DNA from 3 places in the Streptomyces sp. NPDC058373 genome. Region 3 is predicted to be linked to each of the others. Evidence: riboswitches for the same ligand, from Rfam matches in the RefSeq annotation. Region 3 holds a riboswitch; each other region holds the start of a gene.
What was found. A riboswitch is a leader RNA that binds a small molecule or an ion and turns the genes downstream of it on or off. The one in region 3 is predicted to bind cyclic di-AMP.
Positions count from the first base shown of each region.

Region 1: linked by a shared signal. The riboswitch ahead of ACFWMZ_RS05425 (transglycosylase family protein) and the one ahead of ACFWMZ_RS17795 (M23 family metallopeptidase) in region 3 are both predicted to bind cyclic di-AMP.
Region 2: linked by a shared signal. The riboswitch ahead of ACFWMZ_RS11800 (M23 family metallopeptidase) and the one ahead of ACFWMZ_RS17795 (M23 family metallopeptidase) in region 3 are both predicted to bind cyclic di-AMP.

Region 1 covers NZ_JBHXJE010000005.1:91,695-101,344, forward strand. Annotated here, with positions in the region: gene ACFWMZ_RS05410 (DUF501 domain-containing protein) at 1-273, opposite strand, end outside; gene ACFWMZ_RS05415 (septum formation initiator family protein) at 298-807, opposite strand; gene eno (phosphopyruvate hydratase) at 1,006-2,286, opposite strand; gene ACFWMZ_RS05425 (transglycosylase family protein) at 2,976-3,668, opposite strand; cyclic di-AMP (ydaO/yuaA leader) riboswitch at 3,674-3,861, opposite strand; gene ACFWMZ_RS05430 (transglycosylase family protein) at 4,026-5,090, opposite strand; gene ACFWMZ_RS05435 (cytochrome P450) at 5,240-6,526, opposite strand; gene ACFWMZ_RS05440 (nucleoside triphosphate pyrophosphohydrolase) at 6,594-7,583, opposite strand; gene ACFWMZ_RS05445 (hypothetical protein) at 7,657-8,442, opposite strand; gene ACFWMZ_RS05450 (protein kinase) at 8,649-9,650, opposite strand, start outside.
Region 2 covers NZ_JBHXJE010000014.1:108,042-117,691, reverse strand. Annotated here, with positions in the region: gene ACFWMZ_RS11820 (CobW family GTP-binding protein) at 1-785, shown strand, start outside; gene ACFWMZ_RS11815 (DNA topoisomerase (ATP-hydrolyzing) subunit A) at 896-3,343, opposite strand; gene ACFWMZ_RS11810 (M16 family metallopeptidase) at 3,541-4,896, shown strand; gene ACFWMZ_RS11805 (M16 family metallopeptidase) at 4,913-6,280, shown strand; cyclic di-AMP (ydaO/yuaA leader) riboswitch at 6,526-6,678, shown strand; gene ACFWMZ_RS11800 (M23 family metallopeptidase) at 6,692-7,465, shown strand; gene ACFWMZ_RS11795 (GntR family transcriptional regulator) at 7,679-8,365, shown strand; gene ACFWMZ_RS11790 (HPr family phosphocarrier protein) at 9,227-9,508, opposite strand.
Region 3 covers NZ_JBHXJE010000029.1:55,165-64,814, forward strand. Annotated here, with positions in the region: gene ACFWMZ_RS17750 (DEAD/DEAH box helicase) at 1-721, shown strand, start outside; gene ACFWMZ_RS17755 (hypothetical protein) at 1,629-2,072, shown strand; tRNA gene ACFWMZ_RS17760 (tRNA-Lys) at 2,063-2,135, shown strand; gene ACFWMZ_RS17765 (hypothetical protein) at 2,318-2,905, shown strand; partial or broken gene ACFWMZ_RS17770 (MerR family transcriptional regulator) at 3,612-3,770, shown strand; gene ACFWMZ_RS17775 (TerD family protein) at 4,037-4,612, shown strand; gene ACFWMZ_RS17780 (GlsB/YeaQ/YmgE family stress response membrane protein) at 5,168-5,440, shown strand; tRNA gene ACFWMZ_RS17785 (tRNA-Met) at 5,572-5,645, shown strand; gene ACFWMZ_RS17790 (PP2C family protein-serine/threonine phosphatase) at 5,883-7,085, shown strand; cyclic di-AMP (ydaO/yuaA leader) riboswitch at 7,360-7,496, shown strand; gene ACFWMZ_RS17795 (M23 family metallopeptidase) at 7,508-8,575, shown strand; gene ACFWMZ_RS17800 (aldo/keto reductase) at 9,033-9,650, shown strand, end outside.

The DNA of each region.
Region 1 (9,650 bases), on a different contig from region 3:
CCCCAGACGCTCGGTCATCTCCTTCATCACGCCGTTGGCCTCCAGCGTGCCGATGGCCGAGGCGGCGCGGGGGCACGTCAGGTAGTACAGCGTGGGGAAGGGCGTGCCGTCCTCCAGGCGGGGGGCCGTCTCGACGACGTCGGGCTGCCCGCAGGGGCAGCGGTGCGCGATGGCGCGCAGGCCGCGCGGCGGGCGGCCCAACTGCTGCTTGAAGGCGGCGACGTCGGCGTCGGTCGGCTCGGTGCGCGGGGTGGGCGGTGGGGGCGTGTCCATGGCGGGGTCAGGTCTCTCGGTCGTTCACTGGGTGGCGGGGCGCGTGCCGCCCGGCCCGGCGGCCTGGTCGGCGCGGTCGACGCCTTCCAGGAGGTTGGTGTACCAGGGCCGGGTGGCGGCCGTGCGGTCGGTGCGGCTCGGTTCGGCCGCGTCCGGATCGATCATGGTGTAGCCGGTCTCGCCGGGGCGTACGTAGTGCAGGCGCTCGCGGATGCGCTGCTCGGCGTAGGCGTCGTCCTCCCAGCGTGCCTTCTCGTCGCGCAACTGCTCGACCTTGGCGCGGTGCGCCTCCCGTTCGCGCTGGAGGTCGGCGATCTCGGCGCGCTGGGAGACGTACTGCCGCATCGGGTAGGCGAGGGCGACGATCAGGGAGCAGAGGACGAGGGCGAGGAGGGCGGCGCGGCCGGTGAGGCGGGAGCGGCGGGCCTGGCGGCGGTTCTGCGAGCGGTAGACGCGGGCGGCGGTCTGCTCGCCGAGCAGCCTGAGCCTGGTCGCGGTGGAGAAGCGGTCCGCGCCGCTCTTCTTCCCGGCCATACCCGCCTCCCCTGCGCCGCGCGGTCCGCCCGGCCGTCTTCCTCGTCACGGCCCTGCGGCCGAGCTGCCCATCCGTCAGGTGTCCGCCGCTCGCACGCCCTGCTGATCCTCGCCTGCACGTGCCCGCGTCCCCGCCCACGGTACGGGACCGGGGGCGGGGACGCGGGGAGGCCGGGGGCCGTCGTCGGCCCGGCCGGGTCAGCCCTTGAAGCGCGGGAAGGCGCTGCGGCCGGCGTAGACCGCGGCGTCGTCGAGGATCTCCTCGATGCGCAGGAGCTGGTTGTACTTGGCGACGCGCTCGGAGCGGGCCGGGGCGCCGGTCTTGATCTGGCCGCAGTTGGTGGCGACGGCGAGGTCGGCGATGGTGACGTCCTCGGTCTCGCCGGAGCGGTGGCTCATCATGCACTTGAAGCCGTTGCGCTGGGCCAGCTCGACGGCGTCCAGGGTCTCGGTGAGCGAGCCGATCTGGTTGACCTTGACGAGCAGGGCGTTGGCCGACTTCTCCTCGATGCCGCGGGCGAGGCGCTCGGGGTTGGTGACGAACAGGTCGTCACCGACGAGCTGGACCTTGTCGCCGAGCTTCTCGGTGATGACGTTCCAGCCGGCCCAGTCGTCCTCGTACAGCGGGTCCTCGATGGAGACCAGCGGGTACGAGGCGACGAGCTCCGCGTAGTACTCGGTCATCTCGGCGGCCGAGCGGGACTTGCCCTCGAACTCGTAGCTGCCGTCCTTGTAGAACTCGGAGGCGGCGACGTCCAGGGCGAGCGCGACCTCCTTGCCGGGGACGTAACCGGCCTCCTTGATGGCCTCCAGGATCAGGTCCAGGGCGGCGCGGTTGGAGTCGAGGTTGGGGGCGAAGCCGCCCTCGTCGCCGAGGCCGGTGGAGAGGCCCTTGTTCTTCAGGACCTTCTTCAGCGTGTGGTAGACCTCGGTGCCCCAGCGCAGGGCCTCGGAGAAGGACTCCGCGCCGATCGGGGCGATCATGAACTCCTGGATGTCCACGTTGGAGTCGGCGTGCGAGCCGCCGTTCAGGATGTTCATCATCGGCACCGGGAGCAGGTGCGCGTTGGGGCCGCCGAGGTAGCGGAAGAGGGGCAGGTCGCTGGCCTCGGAGGCGGCGTGGGCGACGGCGAGGGAGACGCCGAGGATGGCGTTGGCGCCGAGCGAGCCCTTGTTGTCGGTCGCGTCCAGGTCGAACATGGCCTGGTCGATGAGGCGCTGCTCGGTGGCGTCGTAGCCGACGAGCTCCGGGCCGATCTGCTCGATGACGGCGAGGACGGCCTTCTCGACACCCTTGCCCTGGTAACGGTTGGGGTCACCGTCACGCAGTTCGATGGCCTCGAAGGCCCCGGTGGAGGCGCCGGACGGCACCGCGGCGCGGCCGGTGCTGCCGTCGTCGAGGCCGACCTCGACCTCGACGGTGGGGTTGCCTCGGGAGTCCAGGATTTCCCGGGCTACGACGACGTCGATGGACGGCACGAGCATCTCCTTCTGGGATGTGACGCGGGTCGGCCTTCGGTCGGCCGTTCGCTCCAGAGCCTAACCGGCGGTCGCCCCCTTCCCGGCGTCGCGCCCGGACGGTGGGACGAAAAGAGGTCCGTAAGGGGAGGAACGGGGCGCAAACGCCGGTTTCTACTCACCGGTAGCGAGTGAGCCACGGTCCACTGCGGTGAACCGGGCCGCACGAAGTTCCGACCCACTTCGAATGTCGGCCCCCGGGGACGCCCCGCAGGGGCGGGGTGGGAACGGGGAAGCCCCGCCCCGATGCGTTGGGGGGGAGTCACGCATCGGGACGGGGCTGTCTGTGAGGGCGAGGGGCAGAAAGCCGTTACCCCTGCACCCCCTGGAGGGGGAGCCGGGGGGCGCGTCCCCCGGGTGGGCCTGAGCGACCGGGGGACGGCCCCCGGCCGGGAAGCCCTCGACCGACGCGGGCCAGTGGGGAACCCGCACCGAAGCACTTCACCTCGCCCGCCCACCAGGGACTACGCCACCCCGAGGCGCCGGCGGGGCTCCCCCCTGGGGGACCCCCGCCGGCCACCCTCGGCCTCGCGAGCCAAAGGGGCGCGCCGCTGTCGAGACGCCCGTCGCGCGCAGGCCGCGAAGCGGTTGAGCACGTCGGACGTCTCGACGACGACGCCCAGCGCCCCGGCGACGAGCGAAGCTCGCGATTAGGAGAGGTGCAGCTGCTGGTTCGGGAAGATCAGGTCAGCGTCCTCGACGATGTCCTTGTTCAGCTCGTAGAGCTTCTCCCAGCCACCCTCGACGTTCTCGTCCTTGGCGATCTGGCTCAGCGTGTCACCCTTGGCGACCTTGTACTCGCCGTCGCCCTTGGCGACCGTCTCGCCGGTGGGCGTCTCGACGGTCTCCTCGGCCGGGGCGGTGCGCTGCTCGCTGCGGTCGGCGCGCGGCTCGGCACGCTCGGGGGCGGGCTGCGGGGCGGCCTCCTCGGCCGGCTTCTCGGCCGGGGCCTCGGCGCCGCCGCCGTCGTAGGAGGCGTTGCTCAGACCGGTGCCGCAGTTGGGCCAGGCACCCTTGCCCTGGCCGGCCAGGACCTTCTCGGCCACGGCTATCTGCTGCTCCTTGGTGGCCTGGTCGGCGCTGGAGGCGTAGGCGGTGCCACCGAAGGAGGCCCACGTGGAGGACGAGAACTGCAGTCCGCCGTAGTAGCCGTTGCCGGTGTTGATGGACCAGTCGCCGCCGGACTCGCACTGGGCGACGGCGTCCCACTCGGAGGCGGAGGCGGCGGAGGCGGAGCCGGTCGCGACGAGCGGCGCGGCGACGGCGACGCCGGCGACACCCGCCAGCGACAGGATGCGGGTGATCTTGGAGGGACGGCGGTGCTTGGCCTTGTTGGTCAGCATGAAGGGAATCTCCTCACCGACGCCTACGAGGTGAGCTGTCGGGTTCGGGCCGGATGAGTGCCCGGCCGCGCGTCCCTTGCGGAACGCGCGGCTTCACCCCGAGCCGCTCCCGGCGTCCGTCCCCGGAGGGGCGAACGGCCGGTGCGGCGGCAAACCTTGGGTCCCCCGCTCCTGTCTACGGCGCTTACGCGACGACTGTCCCGGGCGGCCGTCGACAGGATTCGGCGTAACGACCGCTGGGGCCCGCCAATGGCGAGCGGCCTAGACCGTAAGCACGGCCGGCGGCAGATTCCAAAGACGATCAGGGGGTCTGAGATCCATGTCTCACTTACCCCGATCCGGACATTACCGCCCGAACTAGCGCCCGATTCGGTCCTTTTCGGCCGCCAGGTCCGATCCGAGATCAAGCGCCTGACCGGGCAGGATGTAGTCCGGGTCGGCGCCGACGGCGTCCTTGTTCGCCTCGTACAGCGCGGGCCATCCGCCGTCCACCTCGTGGAGCGAGGCGATGAGCGAAAGACTGTCGCCGTCCCGCACGGTGTACGCGCCGGAGCTGTCGGGCGCGTCGCCGCGGTCACCGCGCGAGGCGTGCCGCCCGGAGCCCTCGCGGCTCTCGCCGGAGCCGGACTCGACGGCTGTGCCGCCGCGGTGGCGTCCGCCGCTGCCGGATCCCTCGCGCTCGCCCGGGGTGGCGGACGGGGCGTCCGACGGGCTGTCGGGGAGGTCGCTCCGGTCGTCCGGGGTGCGGTCCTCGGGCGTCGCGGAGGGGGAGCCGTCGGGGATGGAGGTCGGGTCGGCGGAGGGGGTACGCGACGTTCCGTCACCCTTCTCCTTCTCCTCCCCCTTGTCCGCCTTGCCCTCGCCGGTCCCCTTTCCGCCCTTCTCGCCCTTCTCCCCGCTCCCCTTCTTCTCGCCCTTGCCGTCCTTCTCCTCGGCGTCAGCCTTGTCCTCGTCCTTGCCCTTGTCCTTGTCGGACGGCGTGGACGGGGAGGCGGAGGGCGTGCCGCTGTCGCTGGGGACGCCCGGGTTCACGTCGGCGGAGGCGCCGCCCTGCTTCAGGCCGATGGCCGGGGCGCAGGTGGCCCAGGCGGCGGTGCCCTCGGCGTCGAGGATGCGCTCGGCGACCACGATCTGCTGGGAGCGGCTGGCGAGGTCGGCGGAGGGGGCGTAGCTGAGGCCGCCGTGGCGCTCCCAGAGTTCCTGGGTGACCTGGAGGCCGCCGTAGTAGCCGTTGCCGGCGTTGGTGCTCCAGGCACCGCCGCTCTCGCATTCGGCGAGCCGGTCCCAGGTGGCGGTGTCGGCCGCGCTGGCCGTTCCGGCGCCGAGCAGGGGGATGGCGATGGCCGAACCGGTCACCCCGGCCGCGACGACGAAGGCCGGAGCCTGTCGGGGGCGTCGGTGACGTCCGTTCCCGGAGAGCATGCGGTTGCCTTTCGCGTGACGACTGCTGACCGGCGCGCCCGCTCGGTGACGGCGGGGCTTCCGGTTGGCGCTGAAGGTAGCGGCTGTCGAACGTTCGTCACAAGTCGATGCAGCGGAGATCACGTCAACATCACATTGTTGACGTCCCGTCAGCCTGTGTGTCCGGAAAGTGCGGTGCCGTCGCCTTCCACCGGCTCCGGGGTGAACTGGACGGGCAGGGTGCGCAGTCCCCGCATGATGAGTCCGCCGCGCCACCGCAGGTCGTCGGGTTCGGTGCCGAGCCGCAGGTCCGGAAGGCGTGTCAGCAGCGTGGCGAGGGCCGCCTTCCCCTCCAGCCGGGCCAGCGGGGCGCCGATGCAGTAGTGGATGCCGTGGCCGTAGCCGAGGTGCTGGTTGTCGGAGCGCGTCAGGTCGAGCCGGTCCGGGTCCTCGAAGCGGGCCGGGTCCCGGTCGGCGGCGGCCAGCACGACGAGGACGGGGTCCCCCGCGGCGATGTCGGCCCCGCCGATCCGCAGCGGCTCGGTGGCGTACCGCCAGGTGGCCATCTCCACCGGGCCGTCGTACCGCAGGAGTTCCTCGACGCCGGTGTCGAGCAGCGCGTCGTCGCCGTCGGCCAGGGCCTGCTGGAGGCGGGCGCGTTCGGCGGGGTTGCGGAGCAGGGCGTAGGTGCCGTTGCCGATCAGGTTCACGGTCGTCTCGAAACCGGCGAAGAGGAGCACGAAGCACATGGCGGCGGCCTCCTCCTCGGTGAGGTGCTCGCCGTGGTCGCTGGCGCGGATCAGGCCGGAGATGAGGTCGTCGCCGAGGTCGGCGCGTTTGCGGTGGATCAGTTCGGCGAGGTAGTTCCGCATCTTCTTCACCGAGCGGGCGACGCCGCCGCGCGGCCCGCCGCCGTGCCGGATCATCATCCCGGCCCAGTCGCGGAAGTCGTCCTGGTCCTCACGCGGGACGCCGAGCAGGTCGCAGATGGCGTAGATGGGCAGCGGGAAGGCGAACTCGTGGATGAGGTCGGCCTCACCGCGCCCGGCGAAGCCGTCGATGAGCCCGTCGGTCAGCTCCTGCACGCGCGGTGCGAACTGGGCGACGCGGCGCGGGGTGAACGCCTTCGACACCAGGCGGCGCAACCGGGTGTGGTCCGGCGGGTCGATGTTGAGCAGGTGCGTCATCAGCCCGGCGCTGCGTTCGCCGGGGATGCCGGTACGGCTGCGTCCCGGGGCGTCGTCGGCGTGGTGCACCGGGTTCTTGCTGAGCCTGGGGTCGGCCAGCGTCTGCCGGGCGTCCGCGTACCGCGTGACCAGCCACGCCTCCACCCCGCTGGGCAGCCGGGTCCTGTGCACCGGCTCGTGGGTACGCAGCCAGGCGTAGGCGGGGTACGGGTCGGCGGCGAACTCCCAGCCGAAGAGTTCGGGCCGCCCGCCTGCCTGGATATCGCTCATGGTCCGACCGTATCCGGGGGCGGGGGCCACCTCCGGCAGGGGTACGGGGCGAGGGCGCCTGCCCCGCTCAGTGCCCCTCGGCGGCCCGGACGGCCTCGCGGTAACGCCGGGCGCTCTCCCGCAGGGCGGCCTCCGGGTCGGTCCCCTGGCGCTCGGCCTCGACCGCGAGGGCGAGCAGGGCGGGGCCGGGGCCCGGGCCGTCGGGGAGCGGGACGTCGAGGCGGGCGGCGCGGACGCGGGAGGCGAGCTTGGCGGCGAGGGCCAGGGCGGGCTGGGCGACGGGCACGCCGTCGGTGACCGAGGTGCGCTCCTTCTCCTCCCCCTTCACCCGCAGCCACTGGGCGCGGACCTCCTCGGGCGTCTCGGCGACGGCGTCCCCGAAGACGTGCGGGTGGCGGCGGACCAGCTTGTCGATGAGGGTGGCGGCCACGTCGTCGACGGAGAACGGCCCGCCGTCCTCCTCCTCGTCCTCGCCGGCCGGGGCTCCGTCCTCGGCGATACGGGCGTGGAAGACCACTTGGAGCAGCACGTCCCCCAGCTCCTCGCGCAGGGCGTCCCGGTCGCCCTCCTCGATCGCCTCGATGAGTTCGAAGACCTCCTCCATGGCGTACTTGGCGAGCCCCTCGTGGGTCTGCCGGGCCGACCAGGGGCACTCCTCGCGGATACGGTCCATGACCTGGACGAGGTCGATGAGGCGGGCACCGGGGAGGTCGTAGGCGCCGGGGAGGAGTTCCAGGTCGGGCATGGCGACGCGGCCGGACCCGGCGAGGCGGGAGAGGGCGTCGGTGAGGCGCCGGTCGCCCTCGCCGGACTGGACCAGGACGGCGGTGCGCCCGCCGGCGAGGAAGTCGACCAGGTCGGCCGCGTCCGGGGCGGCCGTGACCTCGACCTCGACGCCCGCCTCCCGCAGGTAGGGGAGCTGGGGGTGGGCCGGATCGGCGCAGAGCACCTGGTCGGCCTGGCGCAGGGCCTGCCAGGCGGGCCAGGAGAGCTGGCCGGGGGCGACCCGGTGGCTGGTGGTGAGCAGGACGAGGCGGCCGGGGCTGGGTGCGTTCACGCCTCGAACGTAACGCACCCGGTACCCCGGCCGACCGGCCCCGTGAGGCTCGCGCCCGCTGGTCGGGGGCGCGTCAGAGCGCGGGCATCCCCTCGCCCTGGGCCTGGGCGCGGGCGTCCGCCTTCTCCTCGTCCAGGCGGCGCGGGTCGGAGCTGAGCCACGGGTCGGAGCCGGCGACCATGAGGAGCTGCTTGCCGTCCCAGGAGCCGTAGCGCGGGCTGATGTCGACGCCGAGCCGCTCGGCGGTCTTGACCAGCTCCTGCCGCACCCGCACGTCGGCCTGCTCGGGCGAGACGCCCGGCGCGTACTTCTGGCGGAGCCCGTCGAGGCGCAGCTGGTAGCCGAGGTGGTCGTCGATGCGCGCGGCGGGGATGCCGTACGTCCGCAGGTACGCCTCCTCCAGCTGCTCGGCGGTGCCGCCGGTCTGCTCCTGGAGCTGGGCGCGGCGCTCGCGGAGGTCCTTGCGGGTGAGGGTGATCCCGGCCTCGTCGGCGGCGGCGGTGACGACGCGCTCGCTGATCATCCCGGCGAGGGTGGCGCGGTCGGGGGCGCAGGTCTCGCGGCCCTCGACGACCTTCTCGCCCTGGGCGGCGGCCTCCTCACGCTGCTGGAGCTCGGCCTGGCGGGCGGCGGAGCACTGCTGGTCGAGGGCGTCGGCGTACCCCTCCTCGCCGAAGACGGCGACCTGGGCGTCGCGGGCCTGGCCCACCTGGGCGTCCAGCTGGGCGACGGTGATGCGCTCGCCGCCGACGACGGCGGCGGCGCCGGGGCGTGCGTCGCCGCCGCAGGCGGTCAGCAGCGGGGCCGCGAGGAGCGTGGCGGCCATGAGGGCGAGCGGGGTGCGACGGCGGCGGTGCAAAGGGAGCCTCCCGGCTGGATCGTTCAGCGGTGCGGGAACGTTGACGACCTGACGATCTGACGACATGCACGACCTGACGGTCCGGACGTCCTTGCGAAGATCGATCGTAGGCAGTCGGCGTGATCTGGGCCACTGTCGGGAGCAACGATTCCCCGCGTGTCCGGTTCCTGCCGGTCCCCCGCGCCGGGTGCGGAGGCGGCGGCGGGTCAGACCAGGCCGAGCCAGTGCAGGGTGCGGCGGACCTCGGCGGGCAGCGGGTGGCCGGGGCCGTACCGCTGTTCGGCGTCGTGGAGCAGGCGCAACAGGGTGTCCTGGGCGGCCGGGCGGTCGCCGAGGGCGAGCAGCAGGTGGCCGATGCGGCGGCGGACCTCCAGCGGCAGGTCGCGGTCGGTGCTGACGTACTGGTTCTCGAAGTACGGGAGCAGGGCGCGGTATTCGGCCAGGGCGGCGCCGGGTTCGCCGAGCTGCTCCAGGCACTGGGCCGCCTCGTAGCGGAACTGGAGGGAGCGCGGGTCGGCGGTGCCGGCTTCGGCGGCGTACTCGTCGGCGAGGCGGCGCAGTTCGGGCAGGGCGCGGCGGTACTGGCCGTCGTCCAGCAGGGTGGCCGCGTACTGCTTGCGCAGGGTGCGGACGACGGCGGAGTGCTCACCGTGCTGCTGGGCGGCGGTGGGCAGGATGGCGCCGAGGATGTCGACGGCCTGGGTGATGCGGCCTTCGCCGAGCAGCCGCTTGACGTCGTCCACGGCGGCGGCGACGTCGGCGCTCCCCCCGCCGGGCGCGGCCGGGGGCTGGGCGGGCCGGGGCGCGGGGGCCAGCGGGTGGTCGGGCCAGGGGGCGTGCGGGCGCAGGAAGGGCCGGGCGGGGTCGAGGGGCGCGCCGCGCGGGACGCCGCGGGGCGGCAGCAGCGGGGCGAGGGCCTGGTAGACCTCCTGGGCGGAGGCGGGCCGGTCCTGGGGCTCCTTGGCGAGGAGCCGCATGACGAGCGGTTCCAGCCCGTCGGGCAGGCCGGGGCGGAGCCGGCCGAGCGGCAGCGGCGCCTCGTACAGGTGGCGGTGGAGGACGCCGAGGACGGTGGCCCCGTCGAACGGCACGGTCCCGCTGAGCAGTTCGTAGAGCACGATGCCGAGCGCGTACAGGTCGGTGTACGGGCCGACGGCGCCGCCCATGGCCTGTTCGGGGGCCATGTAGGCGGGGCTGCCGATGGGTGA
Region 2 (9,650 bases), on a different contig from region 3:
CCCTCTACGGCGGCCTGGTCGAGGTGGTCGACGCCGCCGAGTACGAGGCGACCCGCGAGCGGCACCCCGAGGTCGACCGGCACCTCGCCGCCGCCGACCTGGTCGTCCTCAACAAGACCGACCGGGTCGCCCCCGCCGAGCTCGACCGCCTGCTCGCCGCCGTACGCGAGCGCGCCGAGCACGGCGCCGTCACCACCGCCTCCTACGGCCGCATCGACCCGGAACTCCTCTTCGACCGGCGCCCGCAGGCCGAACGCTACGGTCAGCTCTCCTTCGACGACGCCCGCGAGGAGGACGAGGCCGAGGACGGGGCCTGCGCGGACCACGGCGACGACCACGACGGGCACCTGCACGCCGCCTACGACAGCGCTGCCTTCTCCTCCGCCACGCCGCTCCACCCGCGCCTGCTCATGGACTTCCTCGACGCCCGGCCCGAAGGGCTCTACCGCATCAAGGGGGTGGTGGACTTCGGCCCGCTCGACCCCGACCACGTCTACACCGTGCACGCCGTCGGCCGCTTCCTGCGGTTCGCCCCGCGCCCCTGGGAGCCCGGCGAGGAGCACCGCAGCCAGCTCGTGCTGATCGGCTCCGGCATCGACCCCGACGCCCTCACCACCGGGCTCGACGGCTGCCGCGACCTCACCGGGGAGGCCGACGAACGCCACCTGTGGAGCGTCCTGCGCTTCGTCCGCGAGGACGAGGACACCGCCGACCCCGACGACCCGGACGCCCTGCGCGGCGAGGCCGCCGCCCGGGAACCGGGGGAGGCCCTGCCTACGGCGTGACCGCCTGAACCCTCGTACGGCGTGACCGCCGCCTGAACGCACTCCGCCCCGGCGCGCAGCGAGCGCCGGGGCGGAGTTCCCGGGGGCGTACACCACCCCGGGACGGGGGGTCAGCCGACCGGGCCGGCCGCCGCCGCCACCGGCTTGGGCAGCGAGACGCCCGAGCCGTCGCGGCGCGGGTCCGGCTCGGGGAGCTCCGCCGGAGTCCCGTTGCGCTGTGCCGCGTGGGCCGGGGACGGGCCCGCCCAGGCGAAGCTCAGGCAGTCCTCGCCCTTCAGGAACCGCTGGCAGCGCACCCCGCCGGTGGCCCGGCCCTTGCGCGGGTACTGGTCGAAGGGCGTCACCTTCGCCGTGGTCTGCACCGAGTCGTCGAGCGTGCCGCGCGACCCGGCCACCGTGAACACCACCGCCTCCACGGACGGGTCGACCGCCGTGAACGACACCACCCGGGCGCCCTCACTCAGCTTCACCCCGGCCATACCGCCGGCCGGCCGCCCCTGCGGGCGGACCACCGACGCCGGGAAGCGCAGCAGATGCGCCTCGTCGGTGATGAAGACCAGGTCCTCCTCGCCGGTGCGCAGCTCCGTCGCGCCGACGATCCGGTCGCCGTCCCTGAGCGTGATGACCTCCAACTCCTCCTTGTGCGAGGGGTAGTCGGGCACCACGCGTTTCACCACGCCCTGCGCCGTGCCGAGCGCGAGCCCCGGCGAGGACTCGTCCAGGCCGGTCAGGCAGATCAGCCGCTCGTCCGCCTCCAGGGTGAGGAACTCCGCGACCGGCGCGCCGCCCGACAGGCTCGGCGAGGTGTCCGTCCCCGGCAGCTGCGGCAGGTCGATCACCTGGAGCCGCAGCAGCCGCCCGGCCGAGGTGACCGCGCCGACCTCGCCGCGGGCCGTCGCCGCCACCGCCGAGACGATCACGTCGTGCTTGACCCGCTTCGGCGCCTCGGCCAGCGGCTGGTCGTCGGCGGTCCGCGCCAGCAGCCCCGTCGAGGAGAGCAGCACCCGGCAGGGCGTGTCCTCCACCTGGAGCGGCACCGCGGCGGCCGCGCCGGACGACTCCAGCAGCACCGTACGCCGGTCCGTGCCGTACTTCTTCGCGACCGCGGCCAGCTCCGAGGAGACCAGCTTGCGCAGCTCCGCGTCGGAGTCGAGGATCCGCGTCAGCTCCTCGATCTCGGCGTTGAGCCGGTCCCGCTCGGACTCCAGCTCGATCCGGTCGAAGCGGGTGAGGCGGCGCAGCGGGGTGTCCAGGATGTACTGCGTCTGGATGTCGCTCAGTGAGAACCGCTCGATGAGCCGCTCGCGGGCCTCCGCGGAGTTCTCGCTGTCCCGGATGATCCGGATGACCTCGTCGATGTCGATGAGCGCCACCAGCAGGCCCTCGACCAGGTGGAGCCGGTCCCGCTTCTTGCCGCGCCGGAACTCGCTGCGGCGGCGGACCACGGTGAACCGGTGGTCCAGGTAGACCTCCAGCAGCTCCTTGAGGCCGAGGGTGAGCGGCTGGCCGTCGACCAGGGCGACGTTGTTGATGCCGAAGGACTCCTCCATCGGCGTCAGCTTGTAGAGCTGCTCCAGCACGGCCTCCGGCACGAAGCCGTTCTTGATCTCGATGACCAGCCGCAGGCCGTGCTCGCGGTCGGTGAGGTCCTTGACGTCGGCGATGCCCTGGAGCTTCTTCGCGCCGACCAGGTCCTTGATCTTGGAGATGACCTTCTCCGGGCCGACGCTGAACGGCAGCTCGGTGACGACCAGCCCCTTGCGGCGCGGCGTGACGTTCTCCACCGCGACCGTGGCGCGGATCTTGAACGTGCCGCGCCCGTTGGCGTACGCGTCGCGCACCCCGCCCAGCCCCACGATCCGCCCGCCGGTCGGCAGGTCGGGACCCGGGACGAACCGCATCAGGGTCTCCAGGTCGGCGCCCGGGTGCTTGATGAGGTGGCGGGCGGCGGCGACGACCTCGCCGAGGTTGTGCGGCGGCATGTTGGTGGCCATGCCGACCGCGATTCCCGACGCGCCGTTGACCAGGAGGTTGGGGAAGGCGGCGGGGAGCACCACCGGTTCCTGCTCCTGGCCGTCGTAGTTGGGCGCGAAGTCGACCGTGCTCTCCTCGATCGACTCCGTCATCAGGGAGGTGGCGTCGGCCATCCGGCACTCGGTGTACCGCATCGCGGCCGGGGGGTCGTCGTTCCCCAGCGAACCGAAGTTGCCGTGGCCGTCGACCAGCGGCAGCCGCATGGAGAACGGCTGCGCCATGCGCACCAGCGCGTCGTAGATCGAGGTGTCGCCGTGCGGGTGGAGCTTGCCCATCACGTCGCCGACCACCCGGGCGCACTTCACGTAGCCGCGCTCGCGGCGCAGCCCCATCTCGTTCATCTGGTAGACGATCCGCCGGTGCACCGGCTTCATGCCGTCCCGCGCGTCGGGGAGGGCACGCGAGTAGATCACCGAGTAGGCGTACTCCAGGAAGGAGCCCTGCATCTCGTCGACAACGTCGATGTCGAGGATGCGCTCCTCGAAGTCGTCCGGTGGCGGGGTCTTCGTGCTGCGGCGGGCCATCGCTGCTGCGGCTCCTTCACCAACAAGGTCTGGACATGACGCCGACCATTGTGGACCGCGCCACGGACAACGCCGACCGCGCCCCGTCCTTCGCGTGCCTTCCGGCGGGAACTTCGCCCCCTGTCGGCACGGTTGCATAGAGTGACAGGACTGAGAGGACTTCTCCAGAATTCGCGAGCGAAGGGACGTACCTGCCCATGGGTGACACGGCCACAGCGCGGGCCGCCTCCGGCGGCCTGACAGCGACCGAGCACCGCCTGGCCAACGGCCTGCGCGTGGTGCTCTCCGAGGACCACCTGACCCCGGTCGCCGCGGTCTGCCTCTGGTACGACGTCGGCTCGCGCCACGAGGTCAAGGGGCGCACCGGCCTCGCCCACCTCTTCGAGCACCTGATGTTCCAGGGCTCCGCCCAGGTGAAGGGCAACGGCCACTTCGAACTGGTCCAGGGCGCCGGCGGCTCGCTCAACGGCACCACCAGCTTCGAGCGGACCAACTACTTCGAGACCATGCCCGCCCACCAGCTGGAGCTCGCCCTCTGGCTGGAGGCCGACCGCATGGGCACCCTCCTGACGGCCCTGGACGACGAGTCGATGGAGAACCAGCGCGACGTCGTCAAGAACGAGCGCCGCCAGCGTTACGACAACGTGCCCTACGGCACCGCCTTCGAGAAGCTCACCGCCCTCGCCTACCCGGAGGGCCACCCGTACCATCACACGCCCATCGGCTCGATGGCCGACCTGGACGCGGCCACGCTGGAGGACGCCCGGCAGTTCTTCCGCACGTACTACGCGCCGAACAACGCCGTGCTCTCCGTCGTCGGCGACATCGACCCGGAGCAGACCCTCGCCTGGGTCGAGAAGTACTTCGGCTCGATCCCCGGCCACGACGGCAAGCAGCCCCCGCGGGACGGCTCGCTGCCCGACACCATCGGCGGTGAACTGCGCGAGGTCGTCCGCGAGGAGGTCCCCGCGCGCGCCCTGATGGCCGCCTACCGCCTCCCGGAGGACGGCACCCGCGCCGCCGACGCCGCCGACGTGGCGCTCACCGTCCTCGGCGGCGGCGAGTCCTCCCGGCTCTACAACCGCCTGGTCCGCCGCGACCGCTCGGCCGTCGCCGCCGGTTTCGGCCTGCTGCGGCTGGCCGGCGCGCCCTCGCTCGGCTGGCTGGACGTCAAGGCTTCGGGGGACGTCGAGATCCCCGTCATCGAGGCCGCCGTCGACGAGGAGCTGGCCCGCTTCGCCGCCGAGGGCCCGACGGACGAGGAGATGGAGCGCGCCCAGGCCCAGCTGGAGCGCGAGTGGCTGGACCGGCTCGGCACCGTGGCCGGGCGCGCCGACGAACTCTGCCGGTACGCCGTCCTCTTCGGCGACCCGCAGCTCGCCCTCAGCGCGGTCGGCCGAGTGCTGGAGATCACCGCCGACGAGGTCCGCCAGGCCGCCGCCGAGCGGCTCCGCCCGGACAACCGCGCGGTCCTCGTCTACGAGCCGCTCACCCCCGAGGAAGCCGACAACACCGACGCCGCGACCGGCGAGGAGGCCGCAGCCAGTGAGTGACGTCATCACCCCCGCCATGGATCTCCACCCGCAGCCGGCCGGGGGAGCGCCCCGCCCGTGGGCCTTCCCCGCCCCCGAGCGCACCACCCTGGACAACGGCCTGACGGTGCTGCGCTGCCACCGCCCCGGCCAGCAGGTCGTCGCCGTCGAGGTGCTCCTCGACAGCCCGCTGGACACCGAGCCCGCCGGGCTCGACGGCCTCGCCACCATCATGGCGCGCGCCTTCAGCGAGGGCACCGACCGGGACAGTGCCGAGGAGTTCGCCGCCGAGCTGGAGCGCTGCGGCGCCACCCTCGACGCCTACGCCGACCACCCCGGCGTCCGGCTCTCCCTGGAGGTCCCGGTCTCCCGGCTGGAGAAGGCGCTCGGGCTGCTCGCCGACGCGCTGCGGGCCCCCGCCTTCGAGACGGCCGAGGTCGAGCGGCTGGTCCGCAACCGCCTCGACGAGATCCCGCACGAGCAGGCCAACCCGGCCCGCCGCGCCGCCAAGGAGCTGTCCCGGCAGCTCTTCCCGGCCGACTCGCGCATCTCCCGGCCCCGCCAGGGCACCGAGGAGACCGTCGAGCGGATCGACGCGGCGGCCGTCCGCGCCTTCTACGAGCGGCACGTCCGCCCGGCCACCGCCACCGCCGTGGTCGTCGGCGACCTGGAGGGCACCGACCTCGACGCCCTCCTCGCCCAGAGCCTCGGCGCCTGGCAGGGCGACGCGGGCCGGCCCAACCCGGTCCCGCCGGTCACCGCCGACGACACCGGGCGCGTCGTCATCGTGGACCGCCCCGGCGCCGTCCAGACCCAGCTGCTCATCGGCCGTGTCGGACCCGACCGGCACGACCGGGTCTGGCCCGCCCAGGTGCTCGGCACGTACAGCCTCGGCGGCACCCTGACCTCCCGTCTGGACCGCGTTCTGCGCGAGGAGAAGGGCTACACGTACGGCGTGCGGGCCTTCGCCCAGGTGCTGCGCTCCACCCCGGAGGGGACCGGCGCGGCGATGCTCGCCATCAGCGGCTCCGTCGACACCGAGTCCACCGGACCGGCCCTGGATGACCTCTGGAAGGTGCTGCGCACCCTCGCCGCCGAGGGGCTGACCGACGCCGAGCTGGACACGGCCGTCCAGAACCTCGTCGGGGTGGCGCCGCTCAAGTACGAGACGGCCGCCGCCGTCGCCTCCACCCTCGCCGACCAGGTCGAGCAGCACCTGCCGGACGACTTCCAGGCGCGGCTGTACCGCATGATGGCCGACACCGGCACCACCGAGGCGACCGCCGCCGTGGTCAGCGCCTTCCCGGCCGACCGGCTGGTGACGGTGCTGGTCGGCGACGCCTCGCGGATCGCCGAGCCCGTGCGCGCGCTCGGCATCGGCGAGGTCAGCGTGGTCACCGGCTGACGAACGATCAGCTCCTCTCGGCTGACATCCGCTCAGCCGCGGACGCGGAACCCCGGAAGCCCTCGCGGCGGCCGGGGTTCCGTCATGTCCACGCCTCGCCGCTGATGTCCGGTTCGCGGGGGTGACACCCTGTCTGCCCTGTGGTGTGCGCTACAAAAGCGGCGTTCGGTTTGTAGCGCGACAGAAGTGCCGATTAACGTCTCTGCGGCTGTCCGGCCGACGCATCCGCCACACCCGTGGCGAACGGGCAGTCATCGCCGAATCCCCGCAGGGCGCGAGCCCGGGGAACCGGGGACCCACGTCCCAGGGGTGAATCGGGTGCCTCTCGCGAGGGGCCCGTAGGAGACCTTCCTGCTCCGAACCCGTCAGCTAACCCGGTAGGCGAGAAGGAAGGAAAGGACCAGCCGCTCCATGGCGTTCACCCGTCCCACCGGGAAGCACCGGCGTCCCTCCCGCCGGGCCACCCGCACCGGGGCCGGCCTGGCCGGCGTCGCCGCCCTCACCACCACCGGCGTGGTGAGCACCCTCGCCTCCCCGGCCGCGGCCGCCGAGGCCCCCGTGCACACCGGCTTCACCCAGGCCATCACCATCGGCGACAGCCTCGCCGACCGGATCGGCGACCAGGCCGCCGCCCAGCGCCTCGCCGCCGAGGACGCCGCCGCCGAACAGGCCGTCGTCGAGGCGGCGCGCCTCCGGGCCGCCGAGGCCAAGCGGGCGGCCGAGAAGAAGCGTGCTGAGAAGGTCCGGGCCGCCCGCGCCGCCGAACGCGAGCGCCTCAACCGGTACGTCAGCCCCGTGGAAGGCTCCTACGTCTCCACCGGCTACCAGACCGGCGGCAGCCTCTGGTCCTCCGGCAGCCACTCCGGCGTCGACTTCCACGCCCCCTCCGGCAGCGTGGTCCGCGCCGTCGGCGCGGGCACCGTGGTGGAGACGGGCTGGGGCGGCGCCTACGGCAACGAGGTCGTCATCAAGATGCACGACGGCACCTACACCCAGTACGGCCACCTGACGTCGGCCACCGTCCAGGTCGGTCAGACCGTCACTCCGGGCCAGCAGATCGCGGTCTCCGGCTCCACGGGCAACTCCACCGGCCCGCACCTGCACTTCGAGGCCCGCACCGGCGCCGAGTACGGCACCGACATGGACCCCGTCGGCTACCTGCGCGGTCACGGCGTCGACGTCTGACCCACCCCGCCCGCGCACTCTTCCCGAAGGCCCCGGATTCTTCCCGAACCGGGGCCTTCGGCATACCCGGGCGCACGCCGCCTGCTAACGCTTTCCGGCCAAAAGATATCCATGAATTACCTGGCGCCGTCGGAAATCGGCCCGTCCTGCCTTAGAGTCGCGGAAAGAGAACTCGGACGTCCGCGTTTCGCGGTACGGAGGCGGAGGATGGGTATGGGTGTTCCCGCGCAATCGGTATGCACCGCGATCAGGGAGGACATCGTCTCCGGTGTGCACGAGCGCGGCTCCCGCCTCACCGAGGAGCAGCTCGCCCGCCGGTACGGCGTCTCCCGCGTCCCGGTCCGCGAGGCGCTGCGCACCCTGGAGGCCGAGGGGTTCGTCGTCACCCGCAGGCACGCCGGGGCGTGCGTCGCCGAGCCCACCGAGCAGGAGGCGGCCGACCTGCTGGAGATCCGCCTGCTGCTGGAGCCGCTGGGCGCCGCCCGCGCCGCCAGGCGCCGCACCGACGCCCACCTGAAGGTACTGCGGGGCCTGGTCAGGCTGGGCCAGGAGCGCGCCCGGCTGGGGCAGGGGGAGGACCTGCGGTCCCTGGGCGTCTGGTTCCACGAGACACTGGCCCAGGCCTCCGGCAGCCCCGGCCTCACCGCCCTGCTGACCCAGCTGCGGCAGAAGGTCACCTGGATGTACGCGGTCGACCCGCCCGCCGCCCCCGTCGAGTCCTGGGCCGAGCACGGGGCGATCGTCGACGCGGTGGCGCGCGGCGACGCGGAGCGGGCACGCGCCCTCACCGCCCAGCACGCCGAACGCGCGACAGCGGTCCACCGCCTCCGCTTCGGCCCCCGGTCCGCCGGCGTGAGCAGTTCGCAACATGCCGTCAACACTTCGGGGGGCCGCAATTAACACGGGCACCGTATACAAAGAAAAGCGAATTCCGAACGGCGTCGCAGGCGGCTTCCGCGGCCTGCACGTGTTCCGTGAATTCCCACGCCCGAGGCGGGAGGAATGACACACCGGCAGCGGGCTGATTCGGCATGCGCGAATTACCTGGACGCCACAGGAATTCCAGCAGTGCGGGCGGGACGCCCCGTTCCGGGTGCCTCCCGGTCCGCCATGCATCGGCCCCGTATCCGCGCAATGGCCCGTCTTCTGAATGTCGCGGGGACTTCCGGCCGTCGGGGTCGGGGCGGGGAAGAGCCTCGGGCGCTTCGGGCTGGGCTCCGGCGGGGACACGTGCGGGCCCTCGGCCATGCGCTGGCGGGTCGTCACGGCGTCCGGAACTCACGCGTACGACAGCGCGCCGCACCTGACCACCGGACACGGCGGCAAGCGGGCGGGACGGCACGAACCCATGCGGGGCCGGACTCCGCGGGCGCAGAACGGCACCGTCGGGCGGGGCCCTGACGCGAGTGCGGCACGCGACCGGGGGCCGGCCCAAGCCCCTGTGCGGGCGCGGGAGGCACGCCGGCGCTCGAAGCCCCGAAGCGGGCGGCGAATGTGTCCCCGCGACCGGAATCCCGAGACGGCGGCGAACGCGCCTCGGGCGAGGAGCCCGCAGGTGGACGCGGCGCACCCCTTTCGGTTGCCGGAGCCCCCGACCTGACGCCCCGTCCCGAGCGGCCGAGTCTCCGGCGCGGGCGCGGGAGCGAGACGACCCAAGCCGTCAGGCGGCCAGCCCCCGGGGCCGAGCCCGTGGCGAACCCACCCGCCCCCGCGCCTCACGCGCGGCCAAAACCGCCCCCGGGCGGGTCGCCCCCCGCCCCCTCAGACGGTCTCGGGAAGCTCGTCCAGCCCCTCGGCCACCAGCTTCGCCAGCCGCTCCAGGGCGGCCTCGGCGCCCTCGGCGTCGGCGGCCAGGACGATCTCCTCGCCGCCCTGCACGCCGAGGCCGAGGACCGCCAGCATGGAGGCGGCGTTGACCGGGGCGGTGTCCGGCTTGGCGATGGTCACCGGCACGCCGGAGGCGGTGGCGGCCCGGACGAAGATGGAAGCGGGGCGGGCGTGCAGGCCCTCGGCCCAGCCGACGTTGACGCGGCGCTCAGCCATGTTGTTGCTGCCCTTCACGAATCGGACGTTCCGTCCGTCATCTGCCGGACGATGTTGTCTAGACCAGACTCCCACACGTCGGGGAGCGGTCCCGTCAGGGACATCCGCACCCGGCCCGCGCCCCGCCGAGTCCCCGCCCCGC
Region 3 (9,650 bases):
CGCCACCCGTCGCGCCGCCGAGCTGCGCGAGGAGGCCGAGCGGCTGACCGCGCGTGCCGCCCGCGAGCGCGGTGACGACCCCGAGGCCGCCGTGGCCGAGGTGACCGAGGCCGCCAAGGCCGAGGTCGCGGCCGAGGCCGAGGCGGCGCTCGCCGCCGAGGAGCGCGAGCGTGAGCGCGACCGTGGCAACTTCCGCCGGGACGACCGTGGTGACCGTGGCGGTGACCGTCGTGAGGGCGGTTTCCGTCGGGACGACCGTGGTGACCGTGGCGGCGACCGTGGTGGTTTCCGTCGCGACGACCGTGGTGGTGACCGTCGTGAGGGCGGTTTCCGTGGCGGTGACCGTCGTGAGGGTGGCTTCCGTCGGGACGACCGTGGTGACCGTGGCGGCGACCGTGGTGGTTTCCGTCGCGACGACCGTGGTGGAGACCGCCGTGAGGGGGGTTTCCGTCGGGACGACCGCGACGACCGCGGCGGCTTCCGTGGCGGTGACCGTCGTGAGGGTGGCTTCCGCCGGGACGACCGCCCGTCCGGCGGCCACCGTGGCAGCGACCGCCCGTTCAACCGCGACCGCCGCGACGACCGTCCCTCGGGCGGCCACCGTGGCAGCAGCGACCGTCCCTACGGCCGCCGTGACGACCACCGGGGCGGCCCGTCCTCCTCGTCCTCGTCGTCCTTCGGCCGCCGCGACGACAAGCCGCGCTGGAAGCGCAACGGCTGAGTCCTGCCGGTGATCCCGGCCGGGACCTGGTCCCGCCGGTGAGCCCACCGGACCTGGGCCCGTCCTCTCCTTCCACGGAGAGGGCGGGCTCTTCCGTTTCCCGCCTCCGGAGGTGCGGGGCAGTCCGGGCCTCCAGAGACGGGAGGGGCGGACTGCCGCGTCTCACCGCATGGCGCTCCAGCTCGGGGAGTCTCCACTCTCGTCACAAGATCAGCCCCTGTCGTCAGCATCTGCCATCACGCCTGGACGAGGCCGGAGTTGTCCGGCTCGGGAGGACCGGGCCGGCCCGGTCAGGAGAGGACCGGGCTGGTCGCGAGGGACCGGACTGAGACCGGGGCCAAGTGGGCCGTGATCCCCTCCGGGGCTCGGGGCAGGTCTCCGCGGAACCGGCGTCGGCGGCGGGCGGGCCTCCTGCCGCCTCCTGGGAGTCTGCGCTCAGGGCGGCGCGCCCGTGTGCGCCGGGTGGTGGGCGCGGCCCGGCCTGCGTGCTCGCCCTCGTCGCCGAACCGGAGTCGGCAGCGGACCTGCCCGGTGCGGTGCCACCGCCGGAGAGCGCGAGCCGAGCAACGCCGGCCACGCCTGCCCAGGCGTCAAGGCGGCGGTGAGGCGTCCTACGTGCCGGTGACGTCCGGTGCCGTCCAGGTCAGCGGAGGCGTCGCCGCCTACCGCGACGAGCAGGCGGACGGCCGGGGCGACGTCCGGACCGTCAACAGGAGCTGCGCCGCCAGCAGCTCGGCGGCTCGGTGGGCCCGTCCTCACCCCGCACGGCGCCCCTGCGGCGGGCGCCCCCGACTGGTGGGCCCGGACCGGCACCAAGGCCGGGCAGTAGGGCGCGGGCGAGAAGATCCGCACCGGGCGGAGGTCCTACGCCCATCTCCAGGGCGACCGGGGCCTCAGGGGCGACGGTATGGGTAACGTTCTCGCGTGGGGCAAAGCCTGGGGCGAGGCACGCGACAAGGTGCGGGGGAAGGACGGCACGCGGCTGATGAGCCGGGTCGTCGTGTTCACGGCGTGGGGCAGCAGCCGCGCCCAGGTCCTGGGCACGGGCCTCATGACGGTCGATGGCGGGAACGGCCTCCTGGTGGTCGACGACAAGGGCGGCGTGGAGCGCGAGACGGGTGATGGCGAGGCCTCCATCTCGTTCCGGACCGAGTTCGCGACGGGCTGGGCAGAGGTACAAGGGGGTCTCCCGACGGGCGGCGGCGGGGGCGCCCGGACCGGTGGCGCGAGCGGTCGGAGCACCGCCGTCGCACCGGCCACCCGGATCCGACGGGCCCGGCAGCCGATACCCCATCGGCTCTCAGCCACCGGCGGGCTATGCTCGGGTGTGCCGATCGGCAAGGGCCGTTAGCTCAATTGGCAGAGCAGTGGACTTTTAATCCATTGGTTGTGGGTTCGAGTCCCACACGGCCTACCGCTGGACACGCCTCCTCCCGGACCTTCGGGAGGAGGCGTTTCCGCTCCGGCGGGTCGCGTGCCCGAGCGACCCGGACGGGGCTGCTGGGGCGGCGGACCGGGGCCGGAAACCCCCTCGGGTCGACCGGGGCCGGGTGAGATGCCGGTGGCCGGTTTCGTGGTTGTGGAGGTGTGGACCGGATGAATCACGCGCAGATGGTGGCGCTGGGGCGGATGCTCCGGGTGCTCGGTGAATCGGGCGAGGAGCTGCGGGGCGATACGCCCGAAGAGGCGCTGCACGAGATCCGGGCCGACCTGAAGCGGGCGCTGGACCTGCTGGAGGAGTCCACCGGGCCGGCCCCCACCACGCGCTGCTCCCAGCACCCGTACGGGCCGGTGGACGCGGCCGCCCCCGACGGCTGCCTCCTCTGCGAGACGCGGCGCCGCTCGAACCACCGCTCCGCCTACCGCGACCGCTGGTCCGGCGGAGCCCCCGCCGACGAGCCGGGGGACCGCCCGCTGCCGGTGCCCTCGCGGTACGGCATCGCCGCCGACACCCCGGAGCCGATGGTCAGATGGCGCCCCGAGGCGTGGTCCGGACAGACCTGGCAGCTCTGCGGCACGCCCCGCCGGGACCAGCGCGAGGCGGAACTCTTCCTCGCCGCCTGCCGCCGCAAGGCCGACCGCGCGGCCGCCTACCGGCTGGTGCGGGAAAGCACCTCCTTCGAGGTCGTGCGGATGTGGGGCGAGCCGATCGTGGTCCGGCCGGAGGCGGGCGGCGGCTTCTAGGGGACGTCCGCAGAGTCCCGCACGGCGCCCATGGCACCCGGCCGGCACGCGCCCCCAAGCTCTCGGTTTCGCTCGGCAGGGAGGAGCCCGCTCCGCCGCACCGGACGAAACCACGAGTACGTCCAGGACACCCCCGAGGTCGGTACGGCTTCCGGGCGGAACCGGCTGCCTTGCCCGGGTCCGGGCAAGGGCAGGAGGGTTTTCCCGGCGCGAGGCGGTCGGCGTGGCCCGGTCGTGAGGCGGCGCCGAACGGTCCGACGGGCGAGGGCCGTGCCCGCCGGGGAGGACTCGGGCGACGGCTACCAGGCCATGTTTCAGGTTTGGTCATCTGCACGCGCCTTCACCGTGATGTCCAAGGTGTGGGGCGTGGGGATCTTTCTGATGCGCAGTGGTCGGTGCTGGAGTCGTTGTCGCCTGCGGTGGGTGTGAGTCACAGGTGGCCGGGCTGCCGACGGTTGGTGGACGGTGTCCGGTGGCGCGTGCGGACCGGGTGCGGTTTGAGGCGACGGTCCAGGTCGCAGCGACACACCGGTGGCTGTGACCCCGCCTGCTCTCCTGCGGTTGTCCTGACAGGCGGACCGATCGGTACGGCGAAGGGCGCTTCTCCTGGCATGGGGGCCGGACGGAGTGTCTCGGGTTGCACCTTCCGTAGCGGTAGGTGGTCCGGTGTACTCACACCCCGCCCCATCGAGGAAGGCCCCTACTCATGTTCTCCTCCTTCGTCGCGCCGCGCCAGGTCAAGATCGGTGACGCGGCGGCCTTCGTCGGCACCACACCGCGGGCGATCCGTCACTACCACGAGATCGGCCTGCTTCCCGAGCCCGTGCGGGGTGGCGACGACCGCCGCCGCTACGGCTACGAGGACAGGAAGGACGTGGGGCTGGAGCTGGGGAGCGCGGCGCCGGGGGAGTACTTCTACATGCGTGTAGAGATGAGGTAGATTCGACGGCGTCGGCGCCGCCACCCACGGCGCCCGGCGCAGGCGTGGCGGCTGCGAGTCGTACGACGGCACGCGGCCGGCCCCCCAGTCCGGCCGTCGCACCCCGCCCGCCCGCACCCGAAGGCCGTGCGGGGCGGCGGGCGCGGCCCCCAGGCATCAGCACGCAGGACGAACCGCAGAAGGAGAAGACCGTGGGCGTTTCCCTGGCCAAGGGCGGCAATGTCTCTCTCAGCAAGGAAGCCCCCGGGCTGACCGCGGTCCTTGTCGGGCTCGGCTGGGACGTCCGCACGACGACCGGCACCGACTACGACCTCGACGCCAGCGCCCTGCTCTGCGACGAGTCCGGCAAGGTCCTCTCCGACCAGCACTTCATCTTCTACAACAACCTGACCAGCCCCGACGGCTCCGTCGAGCACACCGGTGACAACCTCACCGGCGAGGGCGACGGCGACGACGAGGCCGTCAAGGTCAACCTCGCGACAGTCCCGCCGCAGGTCACCCGCATCGTCTTCCCCGTCTCCATCCACGACGCGGAGTCCCGCGGCCAGAGCTTCGGCCAGGTCCGGAACGCCTTCATCCGCGTGGTCAACCAGTCGGGCGGCGCCGAGATCGCGCGGTACGACCTGACCGAGGACGCCTCCACCGAGACCGCCATGGTCTTCGGCGAGCTCTACCGCCACGGCGCCGAGTGGAAGTTCCGCGCGGTCGGCCAGGGATACGCCTCGGGCCTGGCCGGGATCGCCCAGGACTTCGGCGTCAACGTCTGACCCGCCCCCCCCCGAACACCCGTCGCCCGGCCGGCAACCCAATCCCCCGGGCGGGCGACGGGCTCTTCCGACCCCCTTCTCCGTGCTCCGCGGTTGTGGTGAGTGCGGGGGAGGGGTGGTGTGTTGTGGGGGGGCGTGCGCCTGGCCGGCGTCTCATGCCCCGGCGCTCGGGCCGTCTGAGCTGTCTGCGCTGTGTGGCGTCTCCTGAGGCACGCCCGTGTCGACTGAGCCGCCGTCGCCGGCGCTGCTTGCGCTGTGGACGCGGGACGAGTCGGTTCGTGGGCCGCGAGGGCGGCCGGGCTGCGCGTGCGGAGGTGCCGATCGGCTCTTACGAAGGGCCCCTCTCGGCCCCGTGTGCGGCTCGTCGGCGCCGGTTGCCGCGTACCACGTGCCCCAGGCGCCACCCCCGCGTACGCCGGGCAGGCACAGAACCGCCTGATTCTTCGCGGGACGGGCCTGGCCCGTCGCGTCGCGGGCACACGCGCGGCAAGGGACCGGAGCGCTCGCCGCCGGTCCGCCGTCGGCGCGGCACGACGAGAACGAGAGGCGTGGCCCATGGAGATCTCCGGGATCATCAGCGCGATCGTCATCGGCATCGTCATCGGAGTCCTGGGACGCCTGGTCGTCCCCGGGCGCCAGCGCATCGGCCTGCTGCTGACCATCGTCGTCGGCATCGTGGCCGCGCTCGCCGGTACCCTCCTCGCCGCCCGGTTCGGCCTCGCCGAGACCAGGGGCGTCGACTGGGCCGAATGGGGTGTCCAGACCGCCCTGGCGGCGGTCGGTGTGGTCGCTCTCGACCGGGCCGCGGGCGGACGCCGCCGCCGGTGACCCCGCCGGACGGTCCGTTCCCAGCCGGGCCGTACGGGCCTCCGCTCGCCGCGTCCGCGGCGGGGGCCCGGGCAACGGGAGCAGGGGTGGCGCGAGGCAGGCTCAGGATGGCGTATAGTTGTGTTTACCGACGCGGGGTGGAGCAGCTCGGTAGCTCGCTGGGCTCATAACCCAGAGGTCGCAGGTTCAAATCCTGTCCCCGCTACTGAAGGGCGAAGGCCCGGATTCCTATCAACGGAATCCGGGCCTTCGTCGTATGCGCATGTCCGCGGCCGAGGCGTCCGGTGCCGTCGGGACGGCTTGCCCGGCCGGTACCCGTTCGGCCGCCGTCCGGTCGCCGCCGTACGGGGTGGACGGAAGTATGGGGGAAGCGCTGACGCGGGAGCGGGCGTGTCCGGGCCGGGCCGACCGGGGGCCGGCCGATGGGTCAGGAGACAGGCTGGTGGGGAAACGCGGTGACGCGGAGAACGAGACGGGGGAGCAGGGTGCCGACGGCGGGGCCGCGGAGGGAAGACCCGCGAAGAAGAGGGGCGGGGGCGAGCGCGACCCGCTCGGCAACTACAAGAGTGACCGCCGTACGAGGAGCAGGTCCCGCAGGCTGGTGCGGCTCCTCCCCGGGTTGCTGATCGTCGTCGGGATCGCCTTCGACGAGGCGGCGCCGCCCCGCTTCAACGCCAGCCCCCTCTACGCCGCGGCGCCGCTGATCGCCGCGCCGTTCTTCTCGCTCCACGGGACCCTGCTGACCGGGGGCGCCGCGCTCGCCGCGGTGGTCCTCCTCCAGTGGCAGGCCGGGACGCTGGGCGGGGTCGACTCGACCACCGAGCTGCTCACCGTCCTGACCTGCTCTCTCCTCGCCCTGCTCAGCAACCGCCTGGTCAGCCGAAGCGGGGAGGAACTCGCCACCGCCCGCAACATCGCCGAGGCCGCCCAGCGCGCCGTACTGCCCATCCCCGCCGAACGCATCGGCGGCTTCGACATCGCCGCCCGTTACGAGGCGGCGCAGGCCGACGCGCTCATCGGCGGCGACCTGTACGCCGTGCAGGAGACACCGCACGGGGTGCGGCTGCTCGTCGGCGACGTGCGCGGCAAGGGGCTCGGCGCGGTCGAGGCGGTCGCCGTGGTCATCGGCGCGTTCCGCGAGGCCGCGGAGCAGGAGTCGAGCCTGGAGATGGTCGCCCAGCGGCTCGAACGCGCTCTCGCCCGCGAGGGGGTGCGCCGGGAGGGGCTGGACCAGTTCGAAGGGTTCACCACCGCGCTGCTGGCCGAGATCCCGCCCGGCCAGTCGGTCGTCCGTACGGTCAACCGGGGGCACCCCGAGCCGCTGCTGCTCCACGGCGACGGACGGGTGGGGGTGCTGGTGCCGACTCAGCCCGCGCTGCCGCTCGGCATGGGGGACCTCGGCGTGTGGCCGGACCGGGCGGACGCCACGCCCTTCCCGGCCGGCGCCACCCTGCTGCTGTTCACCGACGGCCTGACGGAGGCACGGGACGGGCGCGGGGTCTTCTACGACCCGGTGGCGCGCCTGACGGGCCGTCGCTTCGACGCGCCCGACCACTTGCTGGAGACCCTCTCCGAGGAGGTACGCATGCACACCGGAGGCGGGCCTCAGGACGACATGGCCCTGCTGGCGCTGCGTCGGCCTTGAGCGGCACGGGCCGCAGTACCGGGCGCCGCAGTACCGGGCGCGGCGCGTCACCGCGGGTGAGCGCGCGGGCGCTCACCGCATAACAACTGACACACCGTCAGGTGGGGCTGTGGTGGTTCTGTGCAGGCGACTCGCCCGAATGCGCCCTCGGTGCCCCGGTACGTCCGGCCCCTGCGCCTCAACGATCACCCGGAACAGCTTGGAATCCGGCCCGGGTGTCTATTAACGTTCGATAACGCAGCGCGGTTGTCCCGGCCGTCACCCGAGACGGCTCCGCGCGCACGCGCCGAATCCCGTAGGGAACCGGGGAACCACTCCTTGGGGTGAATCGGACGCCTTTCGAGGCGCCCGTAGGAGACCTTCCTGCTCCGAACCCGTCAGCTAACCCGGTAGGCGAGAAGGAAGGAAAGGAGAGCGCCCGCGTGGCGTCGAACCGTCCTGCCCCTGAGGCCCTGTTCGTGCCGAACGACGAGGACCCGGTCACCGGTCCCACGGCTTACGGACCCGCCGGGGGAACCTGGGAGGAATGGAATCCCACCGAGGAGTCCATCCGGCCCGTCCGCGGCCGGCACCGTGTCGCGAAGCAGCGCGGCGGCGGCCTGGCCCGCTCCTCCACCGTCCTCGGCGTCGGCGTCATCGCCGCGGTGGGCGCCGGCGGTATCGCCACCGCCAAGGAGAAGCCCCCGGTCTCCATCTCCCTCCCCGACCTCTCCTCCGTCAAGGCCTCGCTCCCCGACGCCGATTCGCTGCCGGGCGTCGGCTCCCTTCTGGGCTCCGACTCGGACTCCGGTACGCAGGTCACGGCCAGCCCGCTCACCGGCGCGGGGGTGACCGTCGCCGACACCGAGCAGGGCACCACCGACGCCGGTGAGGCGCTGCGGGCCCGCATCATGGAGCAGGCCGAGTACCAGCGGGACCAGGCCGACCAGAGCGTCGCCCGGGCCGCCGAGCAGGCCGCCGCCGAGCAGGCCGCCACCGAGGCCGCGAAGGTCCAGGAGGCCGCCGAGAAGAAGCTGGCCGAGGAGGAGCGGAAGAAGGCCGAGGAGAAGCGGAAGAAGGCGGAGGCCGAACGCCTCGCCAAGCTCGCCGCCAGCTTCTCGCTCCCCACCACCTCCTACACCCTGACCTCGACCTACGGTCAGGCGGGCACCATGTGGTCCTCCGGCTACCACACAGGCCTCGACTTCGCGGCGCCCACCGGCACCCCCCTGAAGGCCATCCACTCCGGCACCATCAAGGAAGCGGGCTGGGCCGGGTCGTACGGCTACCGCACCATCCTGGAGCTGGAGGACGGCACCGAACTCTGGTACTCCCACCAGTCGTCGATGACGGTTGCGGCCGGCCAGAAGGTCACCACCGGCGACGTGATCGGCCGCGTCGGTGCCACCGGCAACGTCACCGGCCCGCACCTCCACCTGGAGGTCCACCCTGGCGGTGGCGACGGGGTCGACCCGCTCAGCTGGCTGCGGGGCAAGGGCCTCAGCATCTGACCATCCGAGGGCTGCCACGCGGACCGTAGGCGCAGCCGCGGGCGGCCCATCCGGCGACGGGCCGACTGCCGGGCCGTCGCCGGACCGCTGCCGTTCGGCCGTTTCGTGCTTCCGTGCGCTCCTTCGGCCTCCCTGTGTTCTCTGGACTCCCCGAGTCCATGGGTGGTGGCTGGGTGAGTCGCTGCCGTCGTCCCTCCTCTTGGTGCTCGGCGTTGCTCGGCCCGCGTGCTGACCTGGTGCGCGGACGCGGATCACCGGCCGTCTCCGGGGCGAGCGTGCGCCCCGGCCCGAGCGGAGCTGAACTCCGGCGGTCCTGACGGTTACCCCCCGACGTCAGGGCCGTCGGACCTGCCAGATCCCCTTTCGGGGGCGAGGGTCCTCTTGGCGGGCCGGGGGCGCGCCGAGAACGCACGGCCCTGCCAGGAATGCGGGTCCGGATCCGTGTGTTGATCTCTCCATGACCTCTCTTCGGCCCTTCGGCAACTCTGATCTCGACGTCTTCCCGCTGGCCCTCGGTGGCAACGTCTTCGGCTGGACTGCGGACGAGGCGCAGTCCTTCGCGGTCCTCGACGCCTACGCCGCCGCGGGCGGCAACTTCATCGACAGCGCGGACACGTACTCCTCCTGGGTGCCGGGGAACGAGGGCGGTGAGTCCGAGACCGTGATCGGCAGGTGGCTGGCCTCGCGGGACAACCGCGACCAGGTCGTCCTGACCACCAAGGTCGGCAGCCACCCCAAGTTCCAGGGCCTCTCCGCCGCCAACGTGAAGGCGGCGGCCGAGGAGTCGCTCCGGCGGCTCGGCACCGACCGGATCGACCTGTACTACACCCACTTCGACGACCCCTCCGTGCCTGTCGAGGAGATCATCACCGCCCTTGACGACCTGGTGAAGGCGGGCAAGGTGCGGGCCATCGCCGCCTCCAACATCAGCCCCGAACGCCTGCAGGAATCCCTCGACTTCTCTGACCGCGAGGGCCTGGCCCGCTACGTAGCCCTCCAGCCGCACTACAACCTCGTCTCCCGTGACACCTACGAAGGGCCCCTCCAGCAGGTCGCGTCCCGTGCGGGGCTCGCG